3 regions of the Citrifermentans bremense genome follow, and region 1 is predicted to be linked to each of the others. Evidence: riboswitches for the same ligand, from Rfam matches in the RefSeq annotation. Region 1 holds a riboswitch; each other region holds the start of a gene.
The links. Region 1 has a riboswitch for molybdenum cofactor ahead of GEOBRER4_RS04080 (hypothetical protein). Riboswitches for the same ligand answer to the same signal wherever they lie in the genome.

Region 1 (7,588 bases):
ACCCGCTGCAACTCCTGGATCAGCTCTCCCGTCTCCAGAGGCTTCGACAGGTAGCCGTCGAAACCAGCCTCCCGGAAACGCCTCCTGTCGTCGTTCAGCGAGTACGCCGTGAGGGCTATCACCGGCTGACGGGACGAGGTCGCTCGCTCCTTCTCCCGGATCTCCCGCAGCGCTTCCTCCCCGCTCATCACCGGCATCTGTATGTCCATCAGCACCACGTCGAAATCCCCCCGCTCCAGGTGTGCCAGGCATTCCCTGCCGTTTTCGGCCACCGTGGTCTCCAGGCCGAGCTTTTTGAAAAGCGACGAGGCGAAGACGATGTTGGTCTGGTCGTCCTCGACGAGCAGCAGCCGCAGGGGGCGCCCCGCCCACAGCGGAGGGGGCTGGCGCGCCGCATCTGCCGCCTTTACCGGCGTCTTCGCCGGGGTGAGGGGAAGGGCCACAGTGAAGCAGCTCCCCGTCCCGGGCGTGCTCTCTACGGAGATGCTCCCCCCCATCATCTCCGCCAGGCGCCGGCTGATGCTGAGCCCGAGCCCGGTTCCACCGTACTTGCGCGTGGTCGAGCCGTCTTCCTGGACGAAGGGCTTGAACACCTCCTCCTGGGCCCCGGGGGCTATCCCCACCCCCGTATCCCGCACCGCAATCAGGAACGAAGCGGGGAGAGAGGGTTGCTCCTGCAGAGAGACGGTGATGGTGACCCCTCCCTTCTCGGTGAACTTCACCGCGTTGCCCAGAAGGTTCAGGAGGATCTGCTTGAAACGGAGCTGGTCGCCAAGGACCGCGTCGGGCACCCCCGGCGCCACGTCGACCTGGAGCCTGAGCCCCTTTTCCCTGGCGACAGGGTTCTGGGTCATGACCACGTCCCTGATGCTTTGCAGCAGGCTGAACTGCTCGGACTCCAGGGTCATCATCCCGGCCTCGATCTTCGAGATGTCCAGTATGTCGTTGATCAGCCTCAGCAGGTTCTTGCCGCAGCTCTTCAGGGAGTGCACGTATTCGCGCTGCTCCTGGCTCAGCTCGGTCAGTTCCAGCAGTTGCGTCATGCCGAAGACCCCGTTCATGGGGGTGCGGATCTCATGGCTCATGTTGGAGAGAAACTCGCTCTTGGCCCGGTTGGCCCTCTCGGCTGCGTCCATCGCCTGGCGCAGGGCCTCCTCCGCCTCCTTGCGCTCGGTCACGTCGATGATCATCGCAAGCTTCGAGCCTTTGCCGTGGACGTTCTCCACGGTGGTGTTGAACACCTGATACCACCGGTCGTCTTCGGGGAGGTTCAACTCCCACTGCACGCTCCTGCCCTGGAAGCTGTCTGTCCCCCGGCACCAGGGGCAGGGGGCGCTGAGGCCGTAGATGACCTCGTAACAGATGCCGCCGGTTGCGTCGCGGCCGGTTTTTTCGATCAGGCGCTCGTTCATGAACTCGAGGCGGTAGTCCGGGGAGCAGATGTACATCAAACCGTCGAATGCCTCGACCATGCCGCGGTAGCGCGCCTCGCTGGCGCGCGCCTCGTTGCGGCTGATCACCAGCTTGGCAAGGGCCAATAGCAGCAACAGGAACAGGCTCGCGGAAAGGAGCACCATCATGGTGAAACCGTAGCGCGACAGGAAGGTCTGCGGCTTGTTGATGACGATGCTATCCGACGGCAGCTTCGAGACCGGTATGCCGAAGCGCTTGAGCTCCGTGTAGTCGAACATGTACTGGTTCGGGCTTGGCTGCAGGCGCGACGGGAGGCGCTCCCCCTTGAGCAGGGCTACGGCCATCTCCGCGGCGGCCACTCCATGCTGGCGCAGGTTGACCAGCCGGCCGCCGACGATCCCGTACCCCAGGTTGAATTCCCACCCCCCGTACACCGGAGCGCGGCTCGCGTCCGAGATGCGGCGCAGCGCCTCGACGCTGGAGATGCGCACGCCCTTCTCGTCGGGGACGAAGGAGGCGAAGTAGACGATCACGCTCCCTTGGGGAATCTGCTGCACCTCGCGAATCAGCTCTTCGAGCCTTTTCCCTGCCAGGTAACTGAACGCGGCGCGCGACTGGAAGCGGCTCGCCGCGGCTTTGAAGCTCGCGCTGTTGAGGGTTCCGGTGATGGAGTCGTCGTGGATGACCACGATGCGCCTGCTGTCGGGGTGGAGCCTGAAGATCAGCTCCAGCGTGTCCGCAAAGCTCGGGGTCTCGTCTATCCCCGAAAAGTCCGGGCGGTCCTTGATGCGACCTGCGTCGAAATCGTTGGTGCCGCAAAAGACCACGGGGGTGTTGCCGAAGAGCCGGTCACGGTGCTTCTCCACGACGTTGAAGGCATAGTCGTCGGTGGCGACGATTAAATCGAACTGTTTTTTCTGGAACTTGAAGTTGAGTGTATCCAGCACCCGGCGGTCATACTCCGGACCGCTGTAGTTCTTGGAGTCAAGGTACTCGATGGTGATTTCTGCGGCGGGGTAGGTTTTGCGGAGGGTCTCGCTGAAGCCGGCGATGATGCCGTCCGACCCCTTGTACCCGGCGTGATATGAGTTGATCAGCAGGATCTTCTTGTGCTGCAGCGCCTCCGGCCCTGCACCGGTTTTAGAGGACGCCGGTACCGCAAGCACCGGAAACAGCAGACAGGAGAGCAGCAGGCAGGAGAGCAGAAGGAAGGGGAGGCGTTGGAACATTTTCATACTCTCTGTTGTCTCCGTTCAAAAGGGTATGACTGTCAAAAAAGGACGCGGTTCCGGCACTATACACGATCTGGCGCTTTTGTAAAAGGTTTTCGGGCGGTTGAACTGCTGAGCCTCAAGGGGAGATTGGCTTGCTATAATGTGCTGATGCAAAAAAGCATTGGATTCCAGACCCGCGGTTCGGGAGGGGATGATGAGCAAGAAGGAACAAGAGCGCAAGGCGACGACGGAGGGGGAAGAGGCGATGGCCGCCGTGGTGAACCGCAACATCGCCGCGCTGCTGGAGAGGCGCCAGGCCGAGGAGCGGAAAAAGCCCGTGCAGGAGCGGGTCGCCGATGCCATAACCTCTTTCACCGGAAGCATGACCTTCGTCTATATCCACGTGCTCCTGTTCAGCGGTTGGATTCTGATCAACGTGTCGTGGCTCCCCATTTTGCGTCCCTTCGACCCATCGCTCGTCATCCTCGCCATGGTGGCCTCGGTCGAGGCGATCTTTCTCTCCACCTTCGTTCTCATCAGCCAGAACCGGATGCAGGCATTGGCCGACCGGCGCGCGGAACTGAACCTCCACATAGATCTGCTGGCTGAGCACGAGGTGACCAGGATCATCACCCTTTTGACCGCCATCGGGGAGCGCCTTGGGGTGGAGGAGTCGAGGAACCCGGAGCTGGAGGAGCTTGCCAGGGACGTGCAGCCGGAAAAGGTCCTCGACACCATGGACCAGGTGGAGCAGGAGACGGCGGAAAAGGCGCCGCTTGGCACGGAAGAAGAAAAATGACCGCCTTCGAAAAAATCGTTAGCGTATACCGTTTTCCTGTGTTATTCCACTGGGCCAAATTTATCGAACTCTCCGAGCTCTGCCGCCTACCGGGTCTTTTCCCCATGGCGCCGAGCCAACGGGTGTCGCTGGAAACGGCGGCGCCTCTCTTTTGGAAAGGAGAGCCTTGAAGCAGTACCGGTAATTATTCCGGTTGCTTACGGCCTCTTTCCATCTTCGGAACGGGGCATTTTTTTGTCCACCGTTGTATACCTGTGGTTATAGCGAATGGGAGTGCAGGCATGCGGATATTGATAGCCATAGACGATACCGACAACCTGGAGAGCCGGGGGACCGGGGAGATCGCTTCCCTGATCGCGGACGGGTTGGAGCAGCGGGGATGGGGCTCGTGCAGCTTCGTCACCAGGCACCAGCTCTTTGTCCACCCGGACATCCCGTACACTTCGCACAACAGCGCCATGTGCTTTTACGCCGAAATCGGCGAGGGGGCCCTGGCGCCGGTGACGGAGTTCGTATCGGATTTCCTCGGGCGGGAGTCCGCGCCGGGGTCCGATCCCGGCCTCTGCGTGGTCGTGCCGGAGCGCGTGACGTCGGAAGACGAGCTGATGGCCTTCGGGCGGCGGGCGAAGCGTGAAGTGATCACCATGGACGAGGCCTACGGCCTCGCCCGGCGGCTCGGGGTGCACCTCTCCCAGCACGGAGGGACCGGGCAGGGGGTGATCGGCGCGCTGGCGGGGGCCGGGCTTCGTCTCTGGGGGAACGACGGGCGGCTCAAGGGGGCGCTGGAGTTCGCGCAGCCGTGCCCGACGCTGAGGGTCGCGGAGCTGCTGCAGCATCCCCTGGTGGATGCGGTCCGCTGCGCCGACGGCGGTGCCCCGCACGAGGATGACCTGGTCTCGATAGGCGAGAAGCCGAAGACGGTGCTTTTGGGCGGGAGCTCGGTGTTGCTGGTCTCTCCGCTTGATGACGCGTCTGCGGCCCGCTGGCAGACGCTGCACAGAAAGCGGCTCAGGGGGTACTGACCGATGTGGCGCACCGATGCCATGGGGGGAAGGGAATTTCTTCACGGAAGGGACGCGTGGCAGGCAGCTGCCCGGGCGGCCGAGGAGTGCGCCGCCTTTGCCGCCGACGTCGACGAGGAGCTGGTCGCCGAGGAGGAGCGCTCCTGCTACAACTGCCGCTTTCGGCGCTGGAGCGCCACGTCCTTTAACTGCCTGAAGGAGCGCGTTTAAGCGCCTGCCAGGCGACAAGGAGGCTTTCTGGATCATGTTTTTCTCAGAGTCGAGGGCCTGGGCTACACCCACCGGGGGGCTTGCGAACCGGCACTGTCGGGAATTTCCTGCAGCGTAGGCCAGGGTGAGTTCGTGGCCCTTACCGGCAACTCCGGAAGCGGCAAGAGCACCCTTTTGCTCGCCCTAGCCGGGCTCTTGCAGGAAGGCTCACTCGATGGGAGCGTCTCCCTTTTCATCGCTTCGGATGCCGCAGCCATGCGCCGGGAGGTCGGCATCGTCTTCCAGAACCCGGAAGCGCAGATGCTTTGCGACACTGTGGCGGAAGAGGTGGCTTTCGGGCCGGAGAACCTCTGCCTGCCGCCGGACGAGGTGGCCTTGCGGGTGAAGAAGGCGCTGCGGGCGGTACTTTTGGAAGGTGAGGAGGGGCGCAGCACGGAGCGGTTTTCCGCGGGGCAAAAACAGCGGCTTTGCATCGCCTCGGTGCTCTCGATGCAACCCTCGCTGCTGCTTCTGGACGAGCCGAGCGCCCAGCTCGATGTCCGGGGAAAGCTGGAGCTTTACGCCACCCTGTCGGAATTGAAGCGGAAAGGGCACACCATCATAATGGCGGAACACGACCCGCGTCCTTTCGCTTCCCTCATCGACCGGTACCTGACTCTGGACCGCGGCAAGCTGGTGGGCGACGGAACCTCACCCCCCGCCCCGGTACACTACCGGCCGAAGTCATGGCTGCTCCCCTACTGCACCTCCCTTTACGGGACAAGGCCCATACTCGACGTTTCCGGGCTCTCGCTCTCCTACCCGGAAACCGGGGAGGTGCTCAAGGGGGTGGATCTCAGGGTAAACCGCGGCCAGCGGGTGCACCTTTTCGGCGGCAACGGCGCCGGCAAGTCGAGCTTTTTGCGCTGCCTGGCCGGAACGCTTCGCCCCGACGGCGGCAACGTCCGGATCGCCGGGATGCAGAACCCCCGTGCCGGAACGCTAACCGGGAAGGTGGGGATGCTGTTCCAGAACCCGACGCGCCAGCTCTTCACCGAGAGCGTCTGGCACGAGGTCGCCTTCACCATGCAGCGGCTGGGGTGGGACCGTGAGGAGATCGACCGCATCGTCGCCGAGACCCTCTCCTTCTGCGGCATCGCGCACCTGGCGCAGCGGGCCCCTCTTACCCTCTCCTATGGAGAACAGCACCGCGTCGCCCTCGCCGCGGCGATGGCGCCGCGCCCGTCGCTGCTTTTATTGGACGAACCGTTTGCCGGGCTCGATTTCCCGCAGCGCCTGAGCCTCCTCTCGATCCTGGGGAGGATGCCGGTCAGGTACGACACCACCGTCCTGATCGCCTCTCATGACGGGCTCCCCGACCCGCGCTGGGCCGACTGCAGCTTCGTGCTGGAAGGGGGGACGATTGCCGCAAAGTAACGCCAACCCACGCAGGTCGCTTAGAAGCTGTGACTACGCCTGCCAGTTCACCTGCCACGACTCGGCGGTACACCGGATGGGGGCGGGGTGGAAGATCGTGCTGGGGATGGTGCTGAGCTTCCTTGCCGCCGGGGTACGTGCCCCGGGGATGCTGGCCCTTCTGGTCGCGGCGACCCTGATCTACTACTTCGCCGCCCGCCTGACCCTGGGGGATTTGTGGCGCGACATCCGCCTGTTCGCCTTTCAGGCGGCGCTGGTGATCCCGCTTTACTGCCTGCTCGAAGGGCCCGCTAAGGGGCTTTGGCCCGGGGTGAGGATCTCTTCCCAGATCATCCTCTTCTACCTCCCCGGCGCCGTTTTCCTGCGTACCACCCGCACGGTCGACGCCATGAAGGGGCTGCGCAGGGTGGTCCCCTACCGGCTCTCCTTCCTGGTGTTCGTCAGCATCAGGTTCGTGCCGCTTTTTTTGCGCGAGCTGGAGGAGATCATGGTGGCCCAGCAGTTGCGCGGCGCGCGCCTTGCGCCGCGCCAGCTTGCCGACCCGCGCAACTGGCCCGACCTGTTCCACTGCCTGCTGCTCCCTCTCATGGTGCGGGCGTTGAGGATGGCGGACGAAGTCTCCCGTTCAGCCGAGGCGCGCGCTTTCGGGTTGAAGCGGGAAAGGACTTTTCTCGACACATCGAGGCTCCACGAGCCTTTGCCACCGGAGCCCGCAGCACCCCTCGTCCCGGCAGGGAGCGCTGCCGGGGAACACGAACCTTACAGGAGAAAAATCGCATGATGGAAAACAACCAGCAACGGGTCTACCTCTGGAGCCGCTTCACTCTGCGCGAGGCGGTCCTCCTCTGTTTTTGCGCCACCCTCATCATCCTCACCAGGGCGGGGCTGCGGCTGCACCTCCATCTGCCGGGGCACGTGATGTTCTTCACCATGTTCTTCTTCCTGCTGGCGCGCGGTTTCGTCCCCAAGGTGGGGGCTGCGACGCTGGTCGGGCTGATCACGAGCCTGGCGAGCATCCTGCTCGGCATGGGGGCGGGGGGAGCCATGGTGCTGGTCAAGTTCCTGCTTCCTGCCCTCGTGGTCGAGTTGGCGGGCTTCGTCGCCCCCGCCTTCGTCACCAGCATGATCGCCTGCGCTGTGGTCGGGGTGCTCGCCTCCCTGGTCCGCGCCATGGCGAACACGGGTGTGGAGTGGCTCCTCGGCATGGACGAAGAGATCATGCTGAAAAAGGCGATGATCGCCGCGCTCCTTAACGGCGCCTGGGGAGGGATGGGGGCGCTTGCCGTCCCCTCGATCATACGCCGGCTCCGCGTCAACGGGCTCATCGAGTAGCGATGGCACGGCTTCGCCCCGCACTGGTCTTTTCGCTGCTGCTGCACTTGGCCCTGGCGGGTCTGGTGGCGGGCCTGTTACGCCGGCAGCCGCCCCGCGGCCAGGCGCCAGCCGACCCGGTGGTTGCCTACCTCGACCTTCGCGGGGACAAACAGGTGGAAAGCGGGGCAGCGCCGAGCCGG
Region 2 (7,588 bases), 2.2 Mb from region 1:
CCGCCTCGGGCTCGGCTATGTGATGCCGTCCCGGCTTGTGGGTCACGATGCGCCGGATCTCTTCCTGGAGCCGGTATGGGTCGAGGCTCTGCAAAAGCGGTTTCAAGTCCACCCCCTGGTCGGAGAAGAGGCAGCCGCGCATCCTGCCGGCGGCGGTGACCCTGATCCTGTTGCAGCTCTCGCAGAAGTGGCCGGAAACCGGGGTGATGATGCCGATGGCTCCGGCCGCCCCCTCAATCTTGAAGTTGCGGGCCGGGCCCGCCATCTCCGCGCCGACCATGGGGAGCAGCGGGTAGCGCTCCGCGATCCGCGCGAGGATCTCGCTCCCGGGCATGCTCTGCGCGTTCCATCCCTCGTCCAGCAGGGTCGGCATGTACTCTATGAAGCGCACCGTGTACGGCTTGGTGACGCTGAGGGCGGCGAAGTCCAGGATCTCGGCGTCGTTCACCCCGCGCATCACCACCATGTTTATCTTCAGGTTGCTGAAACCCGTCCGCTCCGCTGCCTCGATACCCGAGAGCACCCGCTTCAGGTCGGCGCCGCGGGTGATGCGGGCGAAGACTTCGGGCTTGAGCGAATCGAGGCTGATGTTGAGCCGCGCCACCCCGGCGCGCTTGAGCGGCAGCGCCATCTCCTCCAGTTGCAGCCCGTTGGTGGTCAGCACCAGCTCCTTCAAGCCGGGCACCCGCGCCAGGCGCTCCAGGAAGGGCACGATCCCCTTTCTCACCAGCGGCTCCCCGCCGGTCACCCTGATCTTCTCTATGCCCTGCGCTATGCAGGCGCCCGCCACGCGATAGAGCTCCTCGTAGCTCAGCATCTCTTTATGCTCAAGCTTCTCCACGCCCTGCGCCGGCATGCAGTAGCTGCAGCGCATGTTGCAGCGGTCCGTGACCGAGAGTCTCAAGTAGTTTATGCGCCTGCCATAGGTATCGATCAGTGCCATGCCGCCACTCCCATTTCTTAATCTCCCCCCTTTGCGAAGGGAGGTTGGGGGGGATTTTTTTTGAATAAAGGGATCCGCCTCGTGAACTGCCTGTTTGTATACAAAGGCAATATCGGTACCAACTGCTGCAAAACGTCACACAAAAAAGCGAAAGGAAGGAGAGAGGGGGGACTAACATAGTGAATACATGAGGAACAAGCATTTTTGAAGCTGCTGCGGGGGAGCTTTCGAGGCGGTGATGAGATGATGTATCACTGACCAAAACAACCGTGCCACAACGGAGCAATCGCTCCATAATGGAACACGACATCTGTTACTTTTCAGAGCGAGCCGGAAAACCGGGGGTAGAAGTGGTGTAAACATGGTGCGGGTTAAGTATACGGTATCTGGCAAAAAAATAACAGATGCCGAAAAAAATGCGGCTCTGGCAAATTCTGGTATGGGGTTTGCGATAACCTAGAAAACCGTTTTAGGACAGTGTATGCAACATGGACCTACTCAATGGTTAAACAACCGGGCTTGAAATCCGGACACAACAACAGGGGGAAAGACAAATGGCATTAGGAGAGCAGACGTACGGTTTCTACATTCCGACAGTATCACTGATGGGTATTGGTTCCGCTAAAGAGACCGGTGGCCAGATCAAGGCGCTGGGCGCATCCAAGGCGCTGATCGTTACCGACAAGGGCCTCTCGGCCATGGGCGTTGCCGACAAGATCAAGTCCCAGGTTGAAGAAGCTGGTGTTTCCGCAGTCATCTTCGACGGCGCAGAGCCCAACCCGACCGACCTCAACGTGCATGACGGCGTCAAGGTGTACCAGGACAACGGCTGCGACGCGATCATCTCCCTGGGCGGCGGTTCCTCCCACGACTGCGCCAAGGGCATCGGCATGGTCATCGGCAACGGCGGCCACATCCGCGACCTCGAAGGCGTGAACAAAACCACCAAGCCCATGCCGGCATTCGTGGCAATCAACACCACCGCAGGCACCGCGTCCGAAATGACCCGTTTCTGCATCATCACCAACACCGACACCCACGTTAAGATGGCGATCGTCGACTGGCGCTGCACCCCGAACGTCGCGATCAACGACCCGCTGCTCATGGTCGGCAAGCCGGCAGCACTGACCGCGGCAACCGGCATGGACGCACTGACCCACGCCGTCGAGGCGTACGTGTCCACCATCGCCACCCCGATCACCGACGCTTGCGCCATCAAGGCAATCGAGCTGATCGCTGAGTACCTCTCCAAGGCAGTCGCCAACGGCGAAGACCTCGAGGCGCGCGACAAGATGGCTTACGCCGAGTACCTGGCAGGCATGGCGTTCAACAACGCATCGCTTGGCTACGTTCACTCCATGGCTCACCAGCTGGGCGGCTTCTACAACCTGCCGCACGGCGTCTGCAACGCGATCCTGCTCCCGGCCGTCAGCCAGTACAACCTGATCGCCTGCCCGAAGCGTTTCGCTGACATCGCGAAGGCACTCGGCGAGAACGTCGACGGCCTCTCCGTGACCGAAGCAGGCCAGAAGGCAATCGACAGGATCCGCACCCTCTCCGCTTCCATCGGCATCCCAACCGGCCTCAAGGCCCTCAACGTCAAGGAAGAGGACCTGACCATCATGGCTGAGAACGCGAAGAAAGACGCCTGCCAGTTCACCAACCCGCGCAAGGCAACCCTCGAGCAGGTTGTCCAGATCTTCAAGGACGCAATGTAAGAGACAGCAGCATCGCAGCAAACCTCCCCTCCCCTTCACCGGGGAGGGGTCATTATCCTCCGAGCCATGCGCAGCCTAAAAGGGATCACCCTCACGGAGCCAGGCCAACGGGTTTCGCTGGAAACGGCGGAGCCTCCCTCTTGGAAAGGAGCGCCGGCACCGATGCCGGAAACTAATTAATAGGGAGCTTGAAAAGCATGGATAAGATATTTCGCGTCAACATGACCGACCTCACCACCAAGATCGAAGAAGTTCCGGCAGCCTGGGCAGGCCTTGGCGGCCGCGCGCTTACCTCCACCATCGTGGCCGCTGAAGTGCCGCCGACCTGCCATGCGCTTTCCGCGCAGAACGTTCTTTGCTTCGCGCCGGGCCTTCTGACCGGCACCGCTGCAGCTAACTCCGGCCGCCTCTCCGCAGGCGCCAAGAGCCCCCTTACCGGCGGCATCAAGGAGTCCAACGCCGGCGGCACCGCGGCACAGATGTTGGCTAAACTCGGCATCAAGGCCCTCATCATCGAAGGCGCGCCGAAATCCGGCACCTGGTACAACCTCGCCGTGGGGATCAACGGCGTCACCATCAACGAGGAGAAAGAACTTCTCGGCGCCGGCAACTTCGCCGTCATCGATGCAGTTGAGCAGCGCCTGGGCAAGAAGACCGGCGTCCTCACCATCGGCATCGCCGGCGAGCTTAAGATGACCGCGGCTAACATCTCCGTGAAGGACCCGGACAGCAAGATCCGCAGCCACGGCCGTGGCGGCCTGGGCGCAGTCATGGGCTCCAAGCAGATCAAATTCATCTCCATCGACGGTGAGGGCGCGAAACCCGTGACCATCGCCGATCCGGAGAAATTCAAGACCGCGGCAAGGGCCTTCTCCAAGGCGCTTCTCGACCACCCGGTTTCCGGCGAAGGCCTGCCGACCTACGGCACCAACGTCCTCGTCAACATCCTGAACGAAGCAGGCGGCCTGCCGACCAGGAACTTCACCGTCGGCCAGTTCGAAGGGCACGACAAGATTTCCGGCGAGACCATGCACGACACCATCGCGGCACGCGGCGGTAAGGTGAAGCACGGCTGCCACGCAGGGTGCATCATCCAGTGCTCCCAGGTCTACAACGACAAGGACGGCAAGTACGTCACCTCCGGTTTCGAGTACGAGACCATCTGGGGCCTTGGTGCCGACTGCTGCATCGACAACCTGGACGACATCGCCCGTGCCGACAACCTGATGGACGACATCGGGATCGACTCCATCGAGACCGCCGTCATGTTCGGCGTCGCCATGGAAGCCGGCATCCTCAACTGGGGCGACTCCAAGGAAATGCTGCGCCTTCTGACCGAAGAGATCGGCAAAGGGACCGCCCTGGGCCGCATCCTGGGTGGCGGCGCCGGCTCCGTCGGCCGCACCTACGGCGTCACCCGCGTACCGGTCGTGAAGAACCAGGGAATCCCGGCCTACGACCCGCGCTCCGTCAAGGGTATCGGCGTCACCTACGCGACCAGCACCATGGGCGCCGACCACACCTCCGGCTACACCATCGCCACCAACATCCTGAACGTCGGCGGCTACGTCGATCCGCTCAAGAAGGACGGCCAGGTCGAGCTTTCCCGCAACCTGCAGATCGCGACCGCTGCGGTCGACTCCACCGGCATGTGCATCTTCGTGGCCTTCCCGGCCCTGGACATCCCGGAGTGCCTCCCGGCCCTGATCGACATGATCAACGCCCGCTTCGACATCGCCCTTACCGGCGACGACGTCACCAACCTGGGCAAGCATGTCCTGAAGCTCGAGCGCAAGTTCAACCAGGAAGCGGGGCTCACCAACGTGCACGACCGCCTGCCGGACTTCTTCAAAACCGAGCCGGTGGCGCCGCACAACGCGGTATGGGACTTCACCGACGCGGAACTCGACGAGTTCTGGAACTTCTAAAAAACGCGCCACTCCCCGGCGTGACGCAAGTCACGCCGGGCTTTTTCGTTTCTACCCACGAATTCGCAGGTGCCACATGAGAATCACGCTCAAGCTTTTCGCGACATTTAGAAACGGCAGGTTCAAGGTGGCCGAGCAGGAACTCCCGGATGGGACCGAGGTGCGGGCCGTGGTGCTGAGCCTTGGGCTTACCGAAGAGGAGATCGGTATCGTCATGCTGAACGGCAGGCACGGGGAACTCGACTCCAAGCTCGCCGACCAGGACACCCTGTCCCTGTTCCCGCTGGTAGGAGGAGGCTGAAATGCTGAAAGCACTTACCTTTCTCAAGGATTCCGCCCAAGCGGGTATGCTCTCCTGGAACGCGCAGAGCCAAGCCGCGGCCCAGTTCGGGTTGAGGTACCACGAAGTCGAAGCACTGGCCCTGGAAAACGGGATCTTCCCCGCGCGCTACCAGCGCAACCGGAACATGATCTCGATCGAGGAGCAGTTGAAGCTGTTCCGCAGCCGCGTGGCAGTGATCGGCTGCGGGGGGCTCGGCGGGTACGTCATCGAGGAGCTGGCGCGCATAGGCGTCGGCCACATCGTTGCCATAGACCCCGACGTCTTCGAGGAGCACAACCTGAACCGCCAGATCCTCTCCACGCCGGCGACGCTTGGCAAGGCCAAGGTCGATGCCGCCGTAGACCGTGTGGCGGAGATCAACCCCGCCGTCACCGTTACCCCCGTTCAAGATTATTTCTGCCTCGCCAACGGGTTCGAACAGCTCGCCGGCTCGCTGGTGGCGATCGACGCCCTGGACAGCATATCGTACCGGCTGGAGCTGGCCGAGTTTTGCACCTTGGCGGGGATACCGATGGTCCACGGCGCCATCGGCGGCTGGTATGGCCACGTGGCAACGCAGCTCCCCGGCGACACCACCGTGCAGAGCATCTACCGCCACTGGGTGGCGGGAAAAGGGATCGAGCAGCAACTGGGAAACCCCGCATTCACCCCGGCCGTAGTGGCAAGCCTGGAGGTGGCTGAGGCATGCAAGATCCTCCTCGGCAAGGGAGAGCTTTTGCGCGACCGCAAGCTGAGCATCGACCTTCTCGAGATGGAGTTCCACGAGATCTCATACCCCAAGGTGCCTTCCGTCGAATTGGTCGTCGCTGCATAATGGTGTACTGCGTAGGGCGGGCGTTCTAGCCGCGGTTGCAAGGCGCCGAGTCCATCGTAGAAACTGCGAGGTGTAACATGCCAAGCTTTGAAGAAGCACGCGATATCATACTGGCCAACGTGCACCAGTTGGGAGAGGAGATGGTTCCCCTCCTGGAGGCCGTGGGCCGGGTGGTGAGACGGGACGTAATCGCCCCCTGGGACCTGCCCCAGTTCGACAACTCTGCCATGGACGGCTTCGCCGTGCGCGCGGCCGATTGCAGCCAGGTTCCAGCGGAGCTTTGCGTCACCGGTTTCCTGCCGGCAGGCGCTGACGGGCCGGCCGCTGCGGAGCCTGGGTGCGCAGTGCGGATCATGACCGGCGCCCCCATTCCCCCGGGATGCAACGCCGTCGTCCCTATCGAGGAAACCGAAGAAAACGGCGACCAGGTGGTGATCCGGCAGAAAGTGCAGCCGCGGCAGCATGTCCGGCACCAAGGCTCTGACGTCGCGGCTGGAGCACCCATCATCGAGGCAGGAACCACGGTGCGCCCGGCAGAGATCGGCATGCTGGCGGCCATGGGACAGGCTCTGGTCCCGGTGTACCGCAAGGCCCGCGTGGCGATCCTTTCCACCGGCGACGAGCTTGTTGAACTAGGCGAGCCCCCTGCCCCCGGGCGGGTGATCAACACCAACGCCCTCTCGCTTGCCGCTGCCGTGCGCGAGGCGGGAGCCGAGCCGGTGCTTCTCGGCATCGCCAAAGACGACATCGAAAGCCATCGGGAGAAGATAGAGCAGGGATTTTTGTGCGACGCCCTGATCACCTCCGCCGGGGTATCGGCTGGAGACCGTGACCTGGTACGGGAAGTTCTGGCGGAGCTGGGGGCGCAGGAGCAGTTCTGGAAGGTCGCCATGAAGCCGGGCGGCCCGACCGCGTTCGCCCTGAAGGACGGAAGGCCCGTCTTCTCGCTCCCGGGCAACCCCGTCTCCACCATGGTCACCTTCGAGCTCCTGGTAAAACCGGCGCTCTTGAAGATGATGGGGTACCGGAAAGTGGTGCGCCCCTTCGTGAAGGGGATCCTCGCGGAGGATGCACACAAGAAGCAAGGGAAGACCCACTTTATCCGGGTCACCGTCAAGAAAAGGCATGGGCGCTACGTCGCCTACTGCGCCGGGGACCAGCACACCGCGATACTGAGCACCATGACCAGGTGCGACGCGCTCGCCGCCCTCCCCTCCGGGGCCACCTTCGTCGCGGCGGGAAGCGAGGTCGACCTGGTCCTCCTGAGGGACGTGGAACTGGTGCCGGAAACGACTTCTTAGCCGCAGGCATAAAAGGAGAAACCATGTTCAACCACTTCGACGAGCAGGGGCAGGCCATCATGGTAGACGTGAGCGGAAAGCAGTGCACGCTGAGGACCGCGACCGCCCAGGCCCGGGTACTGCTGAAACCGGCGACCTTGGCCGCCATCCTGGAAGGATCGGTCGCCAAGGGGGACGTCCTGGGCGTGGCCCGGCTGGCCGGCATCGCCGCCGCCAAGAAGACCCCCGACCTGATTCCCCTCTCCCACCCCTTGGCAATCCACCACGCCGCCGTTGAGTTCCGGCCCGACCCGGTCACCGGCGAGCTGATGATAGAGGCGACGGTGCGGGCGTTCGAGCGGACCGGCGTCGAGATGGAAGCGATGACCGCCGCCTCGGTCGCGGCGCTCACCGTGTACGACATGTGCAAGGGGAGCGACAAGTCGATAGCGATAGCAGAGGTGGTGCTGATGTTCAAGGAAGGGGGCAAAAGCGGTACCTACCGCCGCGGCGAGCCGTAACCGGCGTGGATTCATGTCTCATTTGCTATATACCTTTTACT
Region 3 (7,588 bases), 910 kb from region 1:
CCGATCCGGAAGACAAAGGTGCATTGAGTAATTTGGCTCCGGGGGGCAGCTTCCAGCGGCGAGATACCGTATCCACGGTTTGCCTGATGCCCCCGCTGCCACAATCGGTCGTACAGCAGGAGTCGCCTCCCGCCGCCCCCAGCGGGCGCAGTCCGCCGTTGGCCGAGTAAACGTAGGTGGCGTGCAAGGAGCAGTGGGCATGTTCACCACCGGGGGGAGAAAAATCCTCGACCTTGAGCAGTTCCCCGCTTTGTTCTTCGAGGCACCTCATCAGCTCGGGAAGGGTGAACCTGTCTGCACCGCACTCTTGCTCGGGGAATCGGCCGAAATAGCTGACCGGCTGAAAATGGATGCCCCGAACGACTGGCGCGAGCTGCAGAGCTTGCCGCACTAGGGCTCCGACAGCTTCGGTGTTTACCCCTCTCACCAGCGTCGGGACCAGGACAACCCCGAGGCCGGCCTCTCCTGCATTTCTGACGGCCAAAAGTTTCTGCTCCAGAAGCGCCTCCCCCCTCAAGATTAGATAAATCTCGTCGTCGACCCCGTCGAACTGGAGAAAGACCGACGAAAGCCCAGCCGCCCGCAGCCGTTGCGCGTAATCTTTGTCACTGGCAAGGCGCAGGCCGTTGGTATTTAACTGGATGAACGAGAACCCGATCCGCCGCGCAGTTTCCACGATCTCCGGAAGGTCGTCCCGCAGGGTCGGCTCGCCCCCCGACAACTGCAGGCTGCACGCCCCTGCCGCCGCCATGGCCCGTTCCAAAAGCCACGAGATCTGCTCAAGAGAAGGATCCTCTGCGCCCTTAGGGCCGGCATCGGCGAAGCAGACCGCGCATTGCAGGTTGCAGCGGTCCGTCACTTCAAGCAGGACCGAACAGGGGAGCTGCCGGTGGTCGCTGCAGAGGCCGCAATCGAAAGGGCACCCCTTGTCGAGGGTTCCATAGCAGATATCGGGATGGACAGGTGTCTTAGGTCTGCGCCATTTGGCCATTGATGGCTCTCCGCGCCAGATGAGGGTCTTGAAAGAGCCGTGTTCGGCGCACCGCTTCACCTGGAACACCTCGTCGCCTGCCAGCACTCGTTCGGCCGGAATTCTTTCGAGGCAGACGGGGCAGACGCTCTCGGTTGCATCGGAACTGGTTATTTTCATGACATCATCCTTTGCTGCCCACTGCGGGGTCGAACCCGTGGCTCACCAGAATTTCCATGCATTTGTCATAGGTTTCAGCCACAATCTGCCCGCATTTGCCGTGACTGGGATACTTCTCAAGAATTTCATCGCAGCGCGTCCCGCCGTACTCGCGGGAGGCCACCTCCCTAAACCACCCTGCCAGTTCGCCCATCATCGTCATATGCCGCTCGTCCGGCGCCTCTTCTTCACCCCCCTTGCCCGAATAAAGGGAGATGACGCAGGCTCCCCCCGACAGGGCTCCGCAGAACTCGCCGCTCCAGTTGCCGAAGCAGAGTCCCCCGACGGACCTTACCAAATCGTCATTAGTCTTCCCTTGGGCCTTAAGGGCGAGCATTACGATGAGTTGTGCGCAGCAGTACCCTTTGGGCTTCAGCTTTATAAGTTGCAGGAATACGTCGTTCATGATGGTCCCTCCGTTCCATTTCCGGCTGCGTCAAAAGACGCCCCCCCTTTTCCGGCAACCAGAAGGTAGTAGCTGATTCCTCTGTTCATTACTTCTTTCTTTTCCTGGCCGCATCCCCATAACTGCGGCAGAGATTTACCGGCGAAGATCATGCGGACGGCGAACTCCTTAAGCAACCGGTCATGCACTTCCCAAAGCAAAACGGTGAACCCGCGCCTCGATAGTGAGTCAATGAGCTCCGCTCGCGACAGGAGCCCACCCGCTTCGCCCCCCCCGGCTTTTTTGAATACATCGCTTAAGACCAGAAAGCCTCCGTCCTTCACCACCCGCGCAAACTCATCGAGAGCCGCCAGCTTGTCGCCAACGATTGAAAGGACGCACTCACAGAAGAGGGCCTCGATGCTTTCTTTCTCGAAGGGGAGTTTTTCCGCCCGGCCGTAGACGAGTCGAGCGGTTTCCAGTCTCGTGGCAGCCACCGCAAGAAGCGTCAGTGAAGCGTCGACCCCTACCAGCCTGAAAAGGCGGCTCCGTTCAAGGTGCTGCAGGGTTCCTCCAGCGCCGCAGCCTATATCGGCGACCACAGAGCCCGCTGGAAGATTGCAGACCTCCAACGCCCTATCGGTCAGCAGTGGGCCTCCGGGACGCAGGCATTGCCCCACGGCGTCATGAATCTCCTTCCAGTCAAAAGCAGCATCGTGCATCATTGTCACCTTCCCGGCGGTCGCTACTTGTCTTCCAGCGCCTGCTCTGCCTCAGCCACTTTGCCTATAGCCAGTTCCTCGTCAATGAGTATGAATCCGCAGCCCGAGCAGGCCGGAAGATTGATGGGGAATATAGACTGCATGTACTGAAGCCTGACTGTTTGAACTTCGAGGGGAGTCCGGCACTGGTCGCAATGCCAGTCGCTCCCGGCTCCGGACTTGACCCATTCTTTCGTGCTTCCGCTCGACTTCAGCACCATCCTGTGCGAATAGGCGGTGAAGACACGAAAGACCTCACCGTTCTGGCTGTACTCCACCCAATAGGTGACCGATTTTGGGCGGTAGAAGGCGAGAGCACGGCCAGTGCCACGGTGGACCAGTTTCTTCCCGGTCGCCTCGGCGTGATGGATGACTCTTTGCACGTCGCCTCTCTGGATCAGGCGATCCTCCAAAAGGCGCTCACCCTCATCGGAGACATCTAAAACAATCTGCTCATAAGAGTTCATAGGTTCTTTCATCCAGATGCATCTCCCCCCGGCGTTAGCCGGGGGGCTCGTGTTGTATTAACGGTTCTGCAACCCGAAGCTATCCCTTCTTTGCCATGCGGGTGACGGTGTCTATTACCGTTTGCAACCCATGTTTCTTTGCGAATTGTTCGAGGCCGATCTCCATCTGGGTCATATTCGGTTTTTCCTCTTCCACTTCCTCTTCGCGTTCCTCATAGCTCAGGGCGTCGACCAGACACCACTTGACGCAGATCGGCTCATCTTCGCCATCGCACATGTCGCACTTGAGAGGAAGGCCGGAGTCAGGTTCCTTGAACAGGTCCCTTGCCGGGCAGGAAGCCCTGCAGGAATCGCACTCCCGGTATTCCTTGCCGTCGATTATGTACTTGTTTCTCCCCATGCACTCGGCTTCGGTATACTCGCCGGCGAAAACGGGAAGCCAGATGTCCCCCAGCCGGTCGGTGATGATCTGGATGCGGGACCGTCCCGGATTGTTACTGCTGTAGGGCGGAACCGCGTGGAAAGCCGAGCACATCACCTCACAGGTCCGACAACCGTTGCACTTGTCCGCATTGACAGTGATAGTTCTGATCTTTTTCTTAATTTTCGCCATTTTTCAGTATCCCCCTCATTTCCAAATCGTTAGCGACGTAGCCCAGACCCAGCTCTTCCAGCTTTTCTCTAGTGGGAATACCGTCTTCGTTCCATCCCTTGTATTTGTAATAGGTCGACAACAGTTCTTCTTCCAGTTCCGGGAATCTCTTTTTCCAGTGATCCTGTGGCGGCTTCTCGTCGGCCCTTCTGATCCCTTTCCTGTTGTTGTATGCCCTGTGGAGGTTCCGGTTCCTGTTGGCGATTTCTTTCAGCCCATCCTCGTCCAGGTCCATTCCGGTCGCGGCAGAGATCAATTTGGGGTAGTTGTGAATGTGGTAGGGAGGTTTCAGGCAGAACGACGACATGCCGCAGCACATACCTACCGCATCGTCGATGTTGTGCATCATCTCCATCCAGTCGACGATTTCGGAGCACATGTCAGGCGTCGGATAATAAGGGATCGACTTTTCTCCCCTCAGTTCCCAGTCCAGCACATACTGCTTGAACCCTTCGTGGGGAATCTGGGGCCAATCCCTTACGAACTCCTCTCTCTGCTCCATGGTCGGAAAAGCAGACTGGGGCCACTGCCCTTCCATCTGGGTGATGCTTATCTTCTCGTTGGTGGAGTACATGAGGAAATAGAGCGGATCCAGCGTTCCGAGCTTGACCGGGAGCTGCTCGTGCTTCTTGATGGTGTTGTGATCGAAGGCCTCGGCGCCGTTGCCGATCTTGCGGGCGGCGAAATAGACGCCGTCAGCCAGCACGTCGCCGATTCCTTCCCGCCGCACGACCCTGTCGAGGAGCCAGAAGAATCTCCCCTCCTTATCCGACGGGCAGCCGGCGAAGTCCTTGTCCGTCAGGATGCCGGCTTCATAAAGTTCAACGGCGAAGGCCAGAATTTGGGGAGTAGAGAAGGAGTCGACGCCATACTCAGTGGCGCGTTGAAGTATTTTCCAGGAAAAGTCCAAGTCATCGACGTAGGCCGCCATTGCATAGGTGAGTTTCCCGAAGCACTTCGCCATGTATCTCGGCGTGTCTTTGTGGGATATCAGAGCCCCGCAATGCGTGGGACAGTTAAAGCAGCTTATCAACCGCTTTACCGCGGCGTGCTGTGACTTCGACCAGGACTCGTCGATTTCTTCGGTCCAGAAGTCTCTTCTCCGGGTGCGTGCATTGCCCCAGGCAAAGTTCTCTGTGTGCCACTTTTCGTCCGTGTGCAGCATCTCCTGCGGAGACCCGATGCCGGACAAGATGGTCATCACGTCCTTGATGGGGTTGGCCCATCTGTACTTGATGTAGTCCGTCACCCCCTTCATCTGTTCCATAAACTCATCTGGCCGGGCGAGATAGATGTCCTTTGTCCCGCGAACGGCAATTGCCTTTATCTTCTTGTCTCCCATGACAGCGCCGCCGCCGAGCCTGCTGGCGCTCGACCTGGACTGCTCGATGGAAGCCGTGAAGACGCGGTTCTCCCCGGCAAGGCCGATGGCTGCGACCTGGGCTTTGGGCAGATTCAGTTCTTTGCGGATGAGTTCCTGAGTTTCAACAGCGCCTCGCCCCTGCAGATGCGAGGCGTCGCGTATCTCCACCTTGTCGTTGTTGATGTACAGGTACACCCAGTTGGGTGACTTGTTCTTGAAGATCACCTTGTCATAGCCGGCGTATTTGAGTTCAGCTGCGAAAAATCCCCCCATCATCGGGTACGCCAAGGTTCCAGACTGCGGCGAAACGAAGGTGACGACAGAACGGTTGGCACTGAAAGCAGGCGTAGCGTTTAAAAGACCGGTGCTGAAGATAAGGTGATTTTCAGGGTCAAAGGCCTTAACCTCTGGCGGGACCCTGTCCCAGTGTTCCTTGATGCTGGTACCCAACCCGCCAAGATGAAGTTGCATCAGCTTGGGGTCGGTCGCTACACGCTCGATATTTCCCGTCGCCAGGTCGATTTCCAGATAGTATCCTGCCTCTGCATATCTCATTTTTACCTCTCTTTAAATGTTCACATTCCATGTCTTGATGTCGGTTTTATCTACCAATGCGCTCGTATCGTCCCTCCTTGGACTCTCCGCGTTTCATTCACCCTCTTCCACCCGGAGGCAGGTCCTGACTGAATGCTGGCAAAAGCCTCCGCACGGTTCATTGATGCTGATTCCCTGCCTGCAAAGATTTTGTTCCATCACCTTAGGGTCGACCGCCACCCGATCTATGTTTCCTGTCATGATGTCTACTTCGAGATAACATCCAGCCTCTGTGTATTTCATTTTCCTTTCCTCCTCCCTGTTTTTTGATTTGGTGATCAGCCAATGATGTCGATCTTTGCTGTTGCGTCTGTTGATAGTCGCCAGCGACCGGCGCCCGGTGAGCGAGGTTGGACGCCTCCTACGAAAAAAGGGGCATCTCTGGATAGAGAGGCCCCTTTACGGTCCGGACGCACTCCGGCCGTTGGGGTCTCCTTTGCAAAAGGGAGGCACCGCCGTTTCCAGCGATACCCATAGGCCGGCCCGCCCTGAGGGAGATCCCTTTTAGGCGCCACGGCTCGGAGACTGCTTTTCTGATTTTTGTGGCAGCAAACCCGCCCTCGCTGCGGGTGCGGCTTCTAGTACAACAAACGCAAAAGGGGCGTCTCTGGATAGAGAGGCCCCTTGACGGCTCCGGACGCACTCCGGCCGTTGGGGTCTCCTTTGCAAAAGGGAGGCACCGCCGTTTCCAGCGATACCCGTAGGCCGGCCCGCCCTGAGGGGAAATCCCTTTTAGGCGCCACGGCTCGGAGACTGTTGTTTAGATTTTTCCGCCGCTAAATAAGCTTCCGGGACAGTTACACGACCCTGAGCAGAAGACAGCGTTCCTTGCGGTTCCGGCTCCTGCCGGGTTCACCGCTACAATTTGGGTAAAAAGGTACTTTAATACCATAATGGTGTCAAGCAAAAACAGGAGGGTATAGGAAGATTCGCAGAGGTAAAGATAATGGTCGCACGATATGAGTCTTTCCTACTGGATCAGCATAGACGGTACTGCAACAGAAGCAGCACTGTGCCTGCCAGATATATTGACAGCATACTGATTATATGCATAATGGCACACCTGCCGCGCAGGGCTGTGGTATACTGCCGTTTTTTGCAGCTGCTATAACAGCAACACCGCATCGCTTGCGCGCCGGGGTAACCGCTTCGAGAGAAGGGGGCTTTACATGCCAGCAAGAACACCGATCGAGATAGAGAAGACTCTGGGGTTTCTCCTGTCGAAGGCCTATCAGCGCGCCAGCCTCATCTTCAAGGAGCACTTCGACGATTACGATTTAACTCCGCAGCAATTCGGCCTCTTGGGTTTTCTGTGGCGCGAGGACGGCCTGAGCCAGTCTGTGCTCTCGGCCAGGAGCCAGATCGACAGGACCACCATGGGGGGGCTGATCGACAGGCTGGAAAAGGAGGGGCTCGTGGCAAGGCAGGCGGACCCGGACGACCGCCGCGCCTATCGCATCTGCCTCACGGAAAAGGGGAAGGCGCTGCAGCCGGAACTTACGCCGCTGGCGCTGAAAGCCCAGCGGAAGCTGGTAGCCAAACTGACCCCTGAAGAACAGGAAACCTTGAAGTCGCTGTTGGAAAAGATCCGCAGCTGATCCTGGAGCTTTCATGCGAAGAGCGTTGATCATACTGGCATTGATGGCCCTCACTGGAACAGGCGCGGCAAGGGCCGAGACCCTCACGCTGAAGGAGTGCCTGAACAAGGCGGCTGCCAGCAGCAGGGGACTCAAGGCGAACACCCATGATGTCGCGATCGCCCAGGAACAGATCGCCATCGCCCGCAGCGCAAGGCTCCCCCGGGTGGACCTGCAGGCAGGCTACACCGCCCAGCTTGACGCACAGGCCGTGAAATTCGGCAACGTCGTCCAGGAAACCCAGGATCCCCGCTACCCCTTCCTGAACCTCAGCATCTACAACACCCTGTACGATTTCGGCCGCACCGGCGCGCGCGAGGCGAGAGCCCGTCTGCAGCGCGATGCGGCGCAGTTCTCCCACTCGGGCCAGGAGCAGGACCTGTTCCTGGAGGTGGTGCGCGCCTACTTCGGCATCCTCGCCGCGGATAAGCTGGTCGGCGCAGCCAACGACGAGGTGGTCCAGATGACCGCCCACCAGAAGACGGCGCAGGCGCTGTTCGAGGAGGGTGTGGTGACGCGAAACGACCTCTTGCAGGCCGA

Region 2: it holds a riboswitch for molybdenum cofactor, as region 1 does, so the genes downstream of both, GEOBRER4_RS14050 (aldehyde ferredoxin oxidoreductase family protein) here and GEOBRER4_RS04080 (hypothetical protein) in region 1, are expected to answer to the same signal.
Region 3: it holds a riboswitch for molybdenum cofactor, as region 1 does, so the genes downstream of both, GEOBRER4_RS08280 (aldehyde ferredoxin oxidoreductase C-terminal domain-containing protein) here and GEOBRER4_RS04080 (hypothetical protein) in region 1, are expected to answer to the same signal.

Annotation. Positions count from the first base shown of each region.
Region 1 is NZ_AP023213.1:949,188-956,775, forward strand. Features, by position in the region: gene GEOBRER4_RS04070 (ABC transporter substrate binding protein) at 1-2,648, opposite strand, end outside; gene GEOBRER4_RS04075 (DUF1003 domain-containing protein) at 2,842-3,426, shown strand; molybdenum cofactor riboswitch at 3,485-3,604, shown strand; gene GEOBRER4_RS04080 (hypothetical protein) at 3,708-4,448, shown strand; gene GEOBRER4_RS04085 (hypothetical protein) at 4,452-4,658, shown strand; gene GEOBRER4_RS04090 (ABC transporter ATP-binding protein) at 4,716-6,074, shown strand; gene GEOBRER4_RS04095 (energy-coupling factor transporter transmembrane component T family protein) at 6,061-6,855, shown strand; gene GEOBRER4_RS04100 (hypothetical protein) at 6,852-7,406, shown strand; gene GEOBRER4_RS04105 (energy transducer TonB) at 7,409-7,588, shown strand, end outside.
Region 2 is NZ_AP023213.1:3,217,558-3,225,145, forward strand. Features, by position in the region: gene moaA (GTP 3',8-cyclase MoaA) at 1-943, opposite strand, end outside; gene GEOBRER4_RS14045 (iron-containing alcohol dehydrogenase) at 1,498-2,661, shown strand; molybdenum cofactor riboswitch at 2,707-2,828, shown strand; gene GEOBRER4_RS14050 (aldehyde ferredoxin oxidoreductase family protein) at 2,859-4,589, shown strand; gene GEOBRER4_RS14055 (MoaD/ThiS family protein) at 4,666-4,890, shown strand; gene GEOBRER4_RS14060 (HesA/MoeB/ThiF family protein) at 4,892-5,746, shown strand; gene GEOBRER4_RS14065 (molybdopterin molybdotransferase MoeA) at 5,824-7,047, shown strand; gene moaC (cyclic pyranopterin monophosphate synthase MoaC) at 7,071-7,547, shown strand.
Region 3 is NZ_AP023213.1:1,859,817-1,867,404, reverse strand. Features, by position in the region: gene trsS (radical SAM (seleno)protein TrsS) at 1-1,150, opposite strand, end outside; gene GEOBRER4_RS08300 (DVU_1555 family C-GCAxxG-C-C protein) at 1,155-1,595, opposite strand; gene trsM (DVU_1556 family methyltransferase) at 1,592-2,299, opposite strand; gene GEOBRER4_RS08290 (DVU_1557 family redox protein) at 2,320-2,814, opposite strand; gene GEOBRER4_RS08285 (4Fe-4S dicluster domain-containing protein) at 2,882-3,415, opposite strand; gene GEOBRER4_RS08280 (aldehyde ferredoxin oxidoreductase C-terminal domain-containing protein) at 3,402-5,372, opposite strand; molybdenum cofactor riboswitch at 5,827-5,947, opposite strand; molybdenum cofactor riboswitch at 6,054-6,175, opposite strand; gene GEOBRER4_RS08275 (MarR family winged helix-turn-helix transcriptional regulator) at 6,581-7,009, shown strand; gene GEOBRER4_RS08270 (TolC family protein) at 7,023-7,588, shown strand, end outside.